DNA from 2 places in the Paenarthrobacter sp. NPDC090520 genome. Region 1 is predicted to be linked to the other one. Evidence: predicted binding sites of a transcription regulator. Region 1 holds the regulator's gene; the other holds the start of a gene.
The links. The regulator LexA, encoded in region 1, represses DNA repair genes until DNA is damaged. The targets are predictions, from matches to a motif close to TCGAACANNTGTTCGA.
Positions count from the first base shown of each region.

Region 2: ACIQTZ_RS09565 (LexA family protein) is a predicted target of LexA. The motif match lies at 2,152-2,167, and genes of this name have one in related genera.

Region 1 covers NZ_JBIVXM010000015.1:78,323-82,734, forward strand. Annotated here, with positions in the region: gene hflX (GTPase HflX) at 1-205, shown strand, start outside; gene ACIQTZ_RS17300 (ATP-dependent DNA helicase) at 198-2,255, shown strand; gene lexA (transcriptional repressor LexA) at 2,354-3,100, opposite strand; gene ACIQTZ_RS17310 (LysM peptidoglycan-binding domain-containing protein) at 3,451-3,810, shown strand; gene ACIQTZ_RS17315 (histidinol-phosphate transaminase) at 3,888-4,412, shown strand, end outside.
Region 2 covers NZ_JBIVXM010000006.1:96,842-101,253, reverse strand. Annotated here, with positions in the region: gene ACIQTZ_RS09575 (sugar porter family MFS transporter) at 1-560, opposite strand, end outside; gene ACIQTZ_RS09570 (LacI family DNA-binding transcriptional regulator) at 700-1,716, shown strand; gene ACIQTZ_RS09565 (LexA family protein) at 1,707-2,138, opposite strand; gene ACIQTZ_RS09560 (hypothetical protein) at 2,336-2,776, shown strand; gene ACIQTZ_RS09555 (hypothetical protein) at 2,834-3,073, shown strand; gene ACIQTZ_RS09550 (dihydrofolate reductase family protein) at 3,070-3,663, opposite strand; gene ACIQTZ_RS09545 (SDR family oxidoreductase) at 3,704-4,412, opposite strand, start outside.

The sequences.
Region 1 (4,412 bases):
GGAGACCATCAGCCAGTCGATCCCGCGGCCGGGCGTCCGGCTGGAGGTGCTCATTCCCTATAACCGCGGCGAGCTGATCAACAAGCTGCATAACTCCGACGCCGAAATCCTTAGCCTTGAGCACGAGGAAGACGGCACGCGCGTGGTGGCGATGGTCCGCGAGGGCCTGGCCGCCGAGCTGGAGTCGTTCGTCAGCAATGGTTGAGAAGGTGGCGGCGGAACCCGCTGCGTCGGTGGGGGAGAAGTTCACCCTCGAGCTGTTGGACAAGGCTGTTGCAGGCATGAGCGGCCAAAGCCGCACTGGCCAGCATGAAATGGCCAAGCACGTTGCCCGGGCCATCGAGTCCGGGGAACACCTGCTGGTCCAGGCGGGAACGGGAACGGGTAAGTCGTTGGCTTACCTGATCCCGTTGATCGCCCATTCCATGGACAGCAACAAGCCCACGCTGGTGTCCACCGCCACCCTGGCCCTCCAGACGCAGATCGTGGGGAGGGACCTTCCCCGCCTGCTGGAGACCATCAACCCGGCCTTGGAACGGCCAGTGAATGTGGCGCTCGTCAAGGGCCGGGCCAATTACGTGTGCCTGCAAAAGCTCGAGGGCGGGTTTCCCAGCGAAGAACCCTCCGAGGGACAGCTTTTCTCCCTTGGAGAGGACACCAGCGTGCCGCACTTCGCCGCATCGCTGGGCGGGCCGTCGTCGCAACTGGGCAAGGAAGTGGTGCGGCTGCGCGAGTGGGCGGAGAAGACCGCCACGGGCGACCGCGACGAACTGATGCCGGGTGTGACAGACCGTGCATGGCGCCAGGTTTCAGTTACCTCGATGGAATGCCTGGGGGCGCAGAAGTGTCCCTTGGCGGAGGAGTGCTTCAGCGAGCAGGCACGCGCCCGGGCGGCGGAAGCCGACGTGGTGGTCACCAACCACGCGATGCTCGCCGTGAGCGCCTTTGAGGGACTGGCAGTCCTTCCGGAGTATGACGTTGTGGTGGTGGACGAAGCCCACGAACTCCAGGACCGGGTCACGGGAGCCGTGTCCGGCCAGTTGTCCGTGGCCATGATCCATGCTGCGGCCTCAAGCGCACGCAAGCACACGGCCATCACCGTCGATGCCCTGAACGCGGCCGCGGACAGGTTGGACATGGCCCTGGTTGGTGTTCCAAGCGGCTTGGTGCCCAACGGCCTCAATGACGAACAACTTGATTGCCTGGACCAGCTCCGGGACGCCACCAGGGCCGCCCTGTCCGATTCGAAAACGGATTCGTCGAACGCCGTGGACGGTGGACGCCAGTTGGCCCGTTCGCGGCTCATGCTCATTCTGGAGCTATCGGAGCGGTTGCTGGCCGCGAAGGAAAATCGTGAAGTGGTGTGGTTCTCCAGGAACAGCACTTTCGATCCCCAGCAGGGCTACTCGCCGCCTGACGAAACAGCTCCCGCACTCATTAATATTGCTCCCCTGAGCGTGGCCGGACGCCTCCGGGAAGGGCTGTTTGCGGGCCACACGGTGGTTCTGACGTCCGCCACGCTGGCCATCGGGTCGGCGTTCGAGCCGGCCGCGGGCGGGCTGGGCCTGCTGGGGGACGGAGCTCCCAGCTGGACAGGCTTGGATGTGGGATCGCCCTTTGACTATCCGAAGCAGGGCGTCCTCTACGTGGCCAAGCACTTGCCCAAGCCCGGACGCGGCACCTCGCCCGAAGCCCTCGACGAGCTTGAGGACCTCATCCGTGCCTCCGGCGGCGGAGCGTTGTGCCTGTTTTCCTCCCGGCGGGCAGCCGAGGAGGCCGCGGATGCCATGCGGCTGCGGCTCGATGTGGACATCCTGTGCCAAGGAGAATCCACCATGGCAGCGCTGGTGAAACAGTTCGCCGACGAACCCGATACGTGCCTTTTCGGCACCATGTCGCTGTGGCAGGGGGTGGACGTGCCGGGCGGCTCGTGCCGCCTGGTGGTCATTGACAGGATCCCCTTCCCACGGCCCGATGATCCCTTGATGACGGCAAGGTCGCGTGCTGTGGCTCAGTCCGGTGGAAACGGGTTCATGGCCGTCTCGGCGACCCATGCCGCAATCCGCCTGGCGCAGGGAGCAGGCCGGTTGATCCGGTCTACGGGAGACAAGGGCGTGGTGGCGATACTCGACTCGAGGCTTTCCACCGAAAGGTACGGCGGCTTCCTGCGGGCTGCCTTGCCGCCCTTCTGGGCCACGACCGACCGGAAGACCGTCCAGGGCGCCTTGCAAAGGCTGGCCCGGAGCGGGCGATAAGACGATTCCTCAGGGGTGCCCGCCACCGCTGGCGCGGGCTCCCCTGAAGCAGTGTGTGCCGACGCGGGTCTTCGAACAGACTTTCTGGAGGCTGGCCCTTAAAGGGAGCGCAACACCGACACGACTTTGCCCATGATGGTGGCCTGATCGCCAAGGATGGGCTCGTACTGGGTGTTCTGGGGGAGGAGCCAGGTGTGGCCGTCGCGCTGCCGGAATGTTTTGACCGTGGCCTCGTCGTCCAGGAGGGCTGCCACGATATCGCCGTTGATGGCGTCGTTCTGCCGGCGGACAACAACCCAGTCGCCATCGCAGATGGCGGCATCGATCATGGAATCACCGGCGACCTTCAGCATGAAGAGTTCGCCATGGCCCACCAATTGCCGCGGGAGGGGCAGGACGTCCTCCACGGTCTGGTCGGCCAGGATCGGGCCACCGGCAGCGATGCGGCCCACCAGGGGAACCATCGCGGTGTCGCTGGCACTTGCCAGCTCGGTGACGGCGAGGCCACCGGTACTGCGCAACGTTGCGGGGGCTTCCACTCCCGGGATGGTGGCACCACCGTCAAGGGTCAGTGGCATGAGGACTTCCATGGCGCGAGGACGCTTGGGGTCCCTCCTGAGGTAGCCGAGTTTTTCCAGCTGGGACAACTGGTGGGTGACGCTCGAGAGGCTGGCCAATCCGACCGTATCCCCGATTTCGCGCATGCTGGGCGGGTAGCCGTTGTCATTGACGGAGCGCTGGATGGTCTCGAGGATCTTCTTCTGCCGGACAGTCAGGCTTTTGGGACTTTTGGTGGGCTGTTGGCTCCGCAGGGGTGCCCCGCCGCCTGTGGCCTTCGCTGCCATGTTCGCCATTGCCCTTCCGTTCCGCCCGGCGGCGTTCTGAGTGCTGCCGGGATGTGGGTCAAAAATGTCGGACCCTCCTGATGCACTGCTTTTGTGCCTGTTTCTTCCCTCAAACGTAGGCCAGGCACCAGCGTTTATCAAACATTTGTTCTAGCGAGTCTCGACACCGTTCGTTGATAAGTGCTAAAAATGTCATAGCAAGGTTCGAATATGTGTTCTAGTAATCCGGATCGAAGCCGGGATGTTCGAAGGAAGTGTTCGAATATCGCGGCGAGACCAACGAACACAAGGTATTGGCAGCAGGGTCCCGGTTCCCCGGGACCAGGCAATCGCTCAGAAGGGCTCAGCTCATGTCCGCAGTCACAACGTTCCACGAGTTCCGCAACGCGCCGGTACCCACCCGCATCCGGCTCACCCGGCGCGGGCGGATCGTTTTCTTTGGCATCCCGGCCATGTTGCTCGTGGCCGCGCTGCTCACGTTTGCGGGCTTCCTGAACTCGCCGGCCAAGGCCTCGGATTCCCCGTCGCAACTGCAACCGCCAGTCGCCGTCAGTGTCACCGTGCAGCCCGGTCAGTCCCTGTGGGGCATTGCAGGATCTGCCGCACCCGAGCGTGACCCGCGGGACGTCATCACGGAGATCATCCAGCTGAATGATCTCCGCGGCGGACGCATCACCCCCGGTCAGCAATTGTTTGTTCCTGCCAAGTAGTCCATCCGGACGGTGGCGCGAATCCTCTCCGGCGTCACAGTTACAGGGCACTCACCGGCGCACCTTAAACTGGTGGGGTGACTGACCAGCTTGAGCGACTCGACCGACTTCCCCTCCGGACCAACCTGCGTGGACTAAGCCCCTACGGCGCACCGCAGCTTGACGTTCCGATTCTGCTCAACGTCAACGAGAACACCCATGGCGTGCCCGCCGATGTCCAGGCCGCGATCACCGAAGCCGTGGCCGCAGCGGCCACCGGACTGAACCGTTACCCCGACCGCGAGTTCACTGAATTGCGGGAGGCGTTGGCGGAATTCCTGGGCCACGGCCTCAGTCCTGCGAACATCTGGGCTGCCAACGGATCCAACGAGGTTCTCCAGCAGATCCTCCAGGCTTTCGGTGGTCCCGGCCGTAAGGCCCTTGGGTTCCCTCCCACGTATTCCATGTACCCCCTCCTGGCCAGCGGCACGGACACTGAGTACGTCCGTGGTGTTCGTGGCGGGGATTTCAGTTTGGATGCCGCGTCCGCCGCTGCGCAGGTGGCTGAGGCGGGCGCAAATATCGTCTTCCTGTGCTCGCCCAACAACCCCACCGGAACGGGT
Region 2 (4,412 bases), on a different contig from region 1:
ACTCCGCCGAATTCACCCCAGATGTTGCCGATGATGGCGTTGACCACGAACGCGGCGAGCTGGCCGATGACGATCATGAGTTCGTTGCGCCCGGCCAGGGATCCACGGATTTCGTAGGGCGCAAGCTCCGCCAGGAAGACCGGCACAACGGTTGAGGCGCCACCCACGGCCAGGCCCAGGATGATCCGGCCCAGCACCATGACTTCGAAACTTGGCGCGAAGACGCAGGCAATGGTTCCGACGAAGAACAGCGTTGCCAGGAGGATGATGGTCTTCCGCCGCCCCCACCCGTCGGAAAGCCTTCCTCCGGCCACAGCGCCGGCTGCGGCGCCGAACAGCAGGGAACTGGTGACGATTCCTTCCGTCAGGGGCGTCAGGGCGAGATCGACCGTCATTGGCCGGAGTGCCCCGTTGATCACACCCGTGTCGTAACCAAAGAGGAGGCCGCCGAACGTGGCGACCAGAGCTACCAGGCCCAACCGCTTGCGGTGCGGGCCGTTGGTCAACGGGGGCAGGGCCGCGTTATGGGCACTCTCCCGTTGAGTTTGCGTAGCAGACATCAGGACTCCTTTGTCAGTGTGTTGCGGGTCATACTCTCCCGCTCTGACACAAGACTAACGCGCGAAAGACTTAAATGTAAGGTCAAACTAACAAATGACCTTAATTGTTCGGTTTTGTCTTCATGGCAGGATGATCCCCATGGCATCCGAGAACCAGCAGCGCCGGGCTGCGACGCAGAGTGACGTTGCACGTGAAGTCGGCGTGTCTCGCACCCTCGTCTCCTTCGCCTTCCGCGGAGCGCCCGGGGTCAGCGGCGAAACCAAGGAAGCGATCTTCGAAGCCGCGAGGCGTCTTGGTTACCGGCCCAATGCCGTAGCCGCCGATCTGGCACGCAAGCACCGTTCCGCCGTCGGGCTTTACCTCATGGACATCCGCAACGAGATCTACGCCGATATCCTCAGCGGAGTCCGGACAGCCTTGGCACAGCAACACAACAGGTTGATCCTGAGCGTTTCGCGATCTGCCGACGGCGAGGACCGCGGGGCGCTGGAGTCGCTGATCGAGGCCCGGGTGGGAATCATCATCGCCGCGACCCTCCTGGACCCGGACCATGACGTCCACGAGATGGCGCGAAGCGTATCGCTGGTGAGTGTGACGCGACCGGTGGAGGGCGTGGACAGCGTCTATTCGGACGATGCGTACGGCGCCCGCGTGGCCACCGAGCACCTCCTGGGACTTGGGCACACGCGGATCACCCACCTGGCAGGACTTGCCTACGACGGCCATCTGGTGCGTCGACGCGCTTATGAGCAAACCATGAGGGACGCCGGCCTGGTCCCGCAGACGGTATGCGCGGACGACTTCACCCAGGACTCCGGAGAACGCGCCGCGGCCCGGATCCTGGACCAAGCAGACCGGCCGACGGCTCTTTTTTGCCACAACGACCAACTGGCCCTCGGCGCACGGGAAGCCGCCTACGCCAGGGGTATCTCCATTCCCGGGGACCTCTCGCTGATCGGCTACGACAACTCCCGCACCGCGCGGCTGCACGGAATCGACCTCACCTCGGTGGACCTGCACGCGGTACAGCTCGGGGAGGCAGCCGGGGAGGTTGCCCTGGAGCGCCTCGCCAACCCGGACGGACCTCCCGCGGACCGGAAGTTCATGCCGCAACTGGTGCTCCGGCGCTCAACAGCCCGGCCTCCTCAAATGTGATGCAGGCACGTGGTGGCCACGCCCCAAATGGTCAATTCCGACAACGCTCCCACCCGGATGTCCGGAAACTTCGGGTTATCAGCCTGGAGCACCACCCCGGACTTCGTGACGCGCAGCCTCTTGATGGTCAACTCGCCATCAAGGACAGCGACGACGACGGAGCCGTCCTTGGGTTCCAGCGCGCGGTTGACGATCAACTCGTCGCCATCGCTGATTCCCGCACCCTCCATGGATTGGCCGGTCACGCGCACCACGAAGGTGCTGGTGACGTCCTTGATGAGGTGCTCATTGAGGTCTATCCGGCCGTCGAAGTAGTCCTGCGCGGGCGACGGAAACCCAGCTGCCACCGGGACCGGAGCCAACAGGACCGACAAAAGAGAGAAGCCCGCATCTAGCACACGGGGGCCGACTATCACGCCCACAACACACCTTTATTCGAATATATGTTCGATAACTGAGTGTACATCGGGTGGCAGACATTGTGGCCTTCGGGCGGGCTCGCCGGGGTCGGGGCAACGCTGCCTGGGCGCTGGGAAGCTTGCGGCGGATTCGCCGTTCTCCCGCGAGTTGGCGTGCGGGACTGGCCAGCGCATCCCTCCCCATAAATTACGCTAATGAAGTGATTATTTGGAGAGGTTGGGGAATCCTGGTGATTCTGGTGTTTGCAGTATGTGGCGGTTTGGCCGGCAGCCTTTCGCACGGCAACTTGATTGCCGTAGGGGTGGGGTTTGCTGCCGGAGCGGCGGGGATCTGGTATCTGGGCAAATGGTTCAACCAGACCATGCCCAAGGAGGCCTATGAGAAGGCCGTTAATCTGCGTGCCCAGGAGCTCAACCGGATGGTAGAGGTGGGAGCGTATCAATTCCCCGGCCTGGCCGCACCGCGGTCCATCGAAGAGGCGCATGCCCAAGCAGAAGAACAGTGGAAGTACGAAGCCGAGACTGCGCGACGGGGATTCTTCAACCGGCACAGCCTGTTCTTCCTCCCCATGCAGTACTGGGCCTTCGTGGCAGCCTTCGCTGCCGTGGCCACCATCATCAGCGGCCTGGCTCGAGGCTGACTTCCTTCCCAGTACAAGGGATCGACCACGCAGCCCCGGCGTGGGAGACTCCCGACCATGACTACTCCCCCGAAGGCCATTGAGCACTGGTGGCCGAAGCTAACGGCCGCTACACAGGATTGGCTCATCAACAACAACGGTGACGCCGTTCGCCCGGACATCGTCGCTGAGATCGCAGCAGCGGGTGGTCCGGGCGCCGCGGATCCTTGGTGGGCAGCTGGGCAAACAGAGGGATCCTGCTTTCCCGACGAGGCCGTTGACTGGATCGAGGAAGCAGCCAACCAGGAAAAGCCCTAGCCCACTTTGTAGCGAAGGTGCGAAACCAGCCGGGTCCCCCGCACGTCCAAGGGCTCAAGCTTCAGCTCGCCCACGCCGTCCAGCAGGCGCTCGCCGCCGCCAAGGATGACCGGAGCGACGTGGAGCCGAAGCTCGTCAATGAGGCCCGCCGCCAGGAACTGCCGGGCCGTCGACGCTCCACCGGCAATCGCCACGTTCTTCCCGCCCGCAGCCTCGCGGGCACGGGCCAGCACCGATTCGATGGGGTCGTTCACGAAGTGGAAGGTCGTGCCGCCCTCCATGACCAAGGGCTCGTGGGCGTGGGAGGTCAGCACGAAGACCGGAGCATGGTACGGCGGCTCCTCACCCCACCAGCCACGCCAATCGGCCGGCCATACCCCTTCGCCAGGACCGGCGAACATGTTCCTGCCCATGATGTACGCGCCGGCTTCGAGGATCCCGGCCACTTCCGCAGCATTGGTATCGCGCTCCTGGAACTGCCAGCGGTGCAACGTCTCGCCACCGGCACCCAAGGGTTGCTCCATGGACTGGTCGGGACCGGCTACAAAGCCGTCAAGGGACACGGTGAGGTCACAGGTAACTTGGCTCATGCGCCCATCCTGCCACCGGATCAACGGAATGGTCACGGATTCAGGCCACGTTGAAGCCACCGTTGCTGTGCAGGATCTGGCCGTTGACCCATGAGCCGGCGTCGGAGAACAGGAACCGCACCAGGTTGGCCGTGTCGGCGGGTGTGCCCAGGCGTCCGGCAGGAGTCGCCCCGACCGCCCAGCCGCGAACGGCGTCGTCCATCCAGCCGGTATCGATCGGTCCCGGGTTGATCACGTTGGCGCGCACTCCCCTGTCCGCCAGTTCCACGGCGGCCGCCGTCACGATCCGGTCCAGGGCGCCTTTGCTGGCGCCGTAGGGCAGGTTGTTGACGGTGTGGTCGCTGGTCAACGCCACAATCCGCGCACCCGCAACACCGTCGGACACCGTGGGCAGTTGCTCGGCGAGCGCCTTGATGAGCAGCCACGTCGCGCGGGCGTTCACGGCAAAGTGACGGTCCCAGCTGTCCACGGACGTACTGAGGATACTGCTGTCCACCGACTCGCAGTGGGACATCACCAGGCCGGTCACCGGACCCAATTCCTGCCCTGCGGCAACCAGCGCCGCGGGAACAGCGGGATCGCTGAGGTCGCCCGGGACGAGTTCGACGGCGGCACCCAGTTCGCGGCATTCGGCGGCAATGGCGGCGGCATCGTCGGGTGACGCCTCGAGGCCGAGCCGGTCGTCGTAGGGCTTCCAGTGGTTGAGGACGAGGTTCCAGCCATCGCGGGCAAGGCCCGTGGCCAGCGCG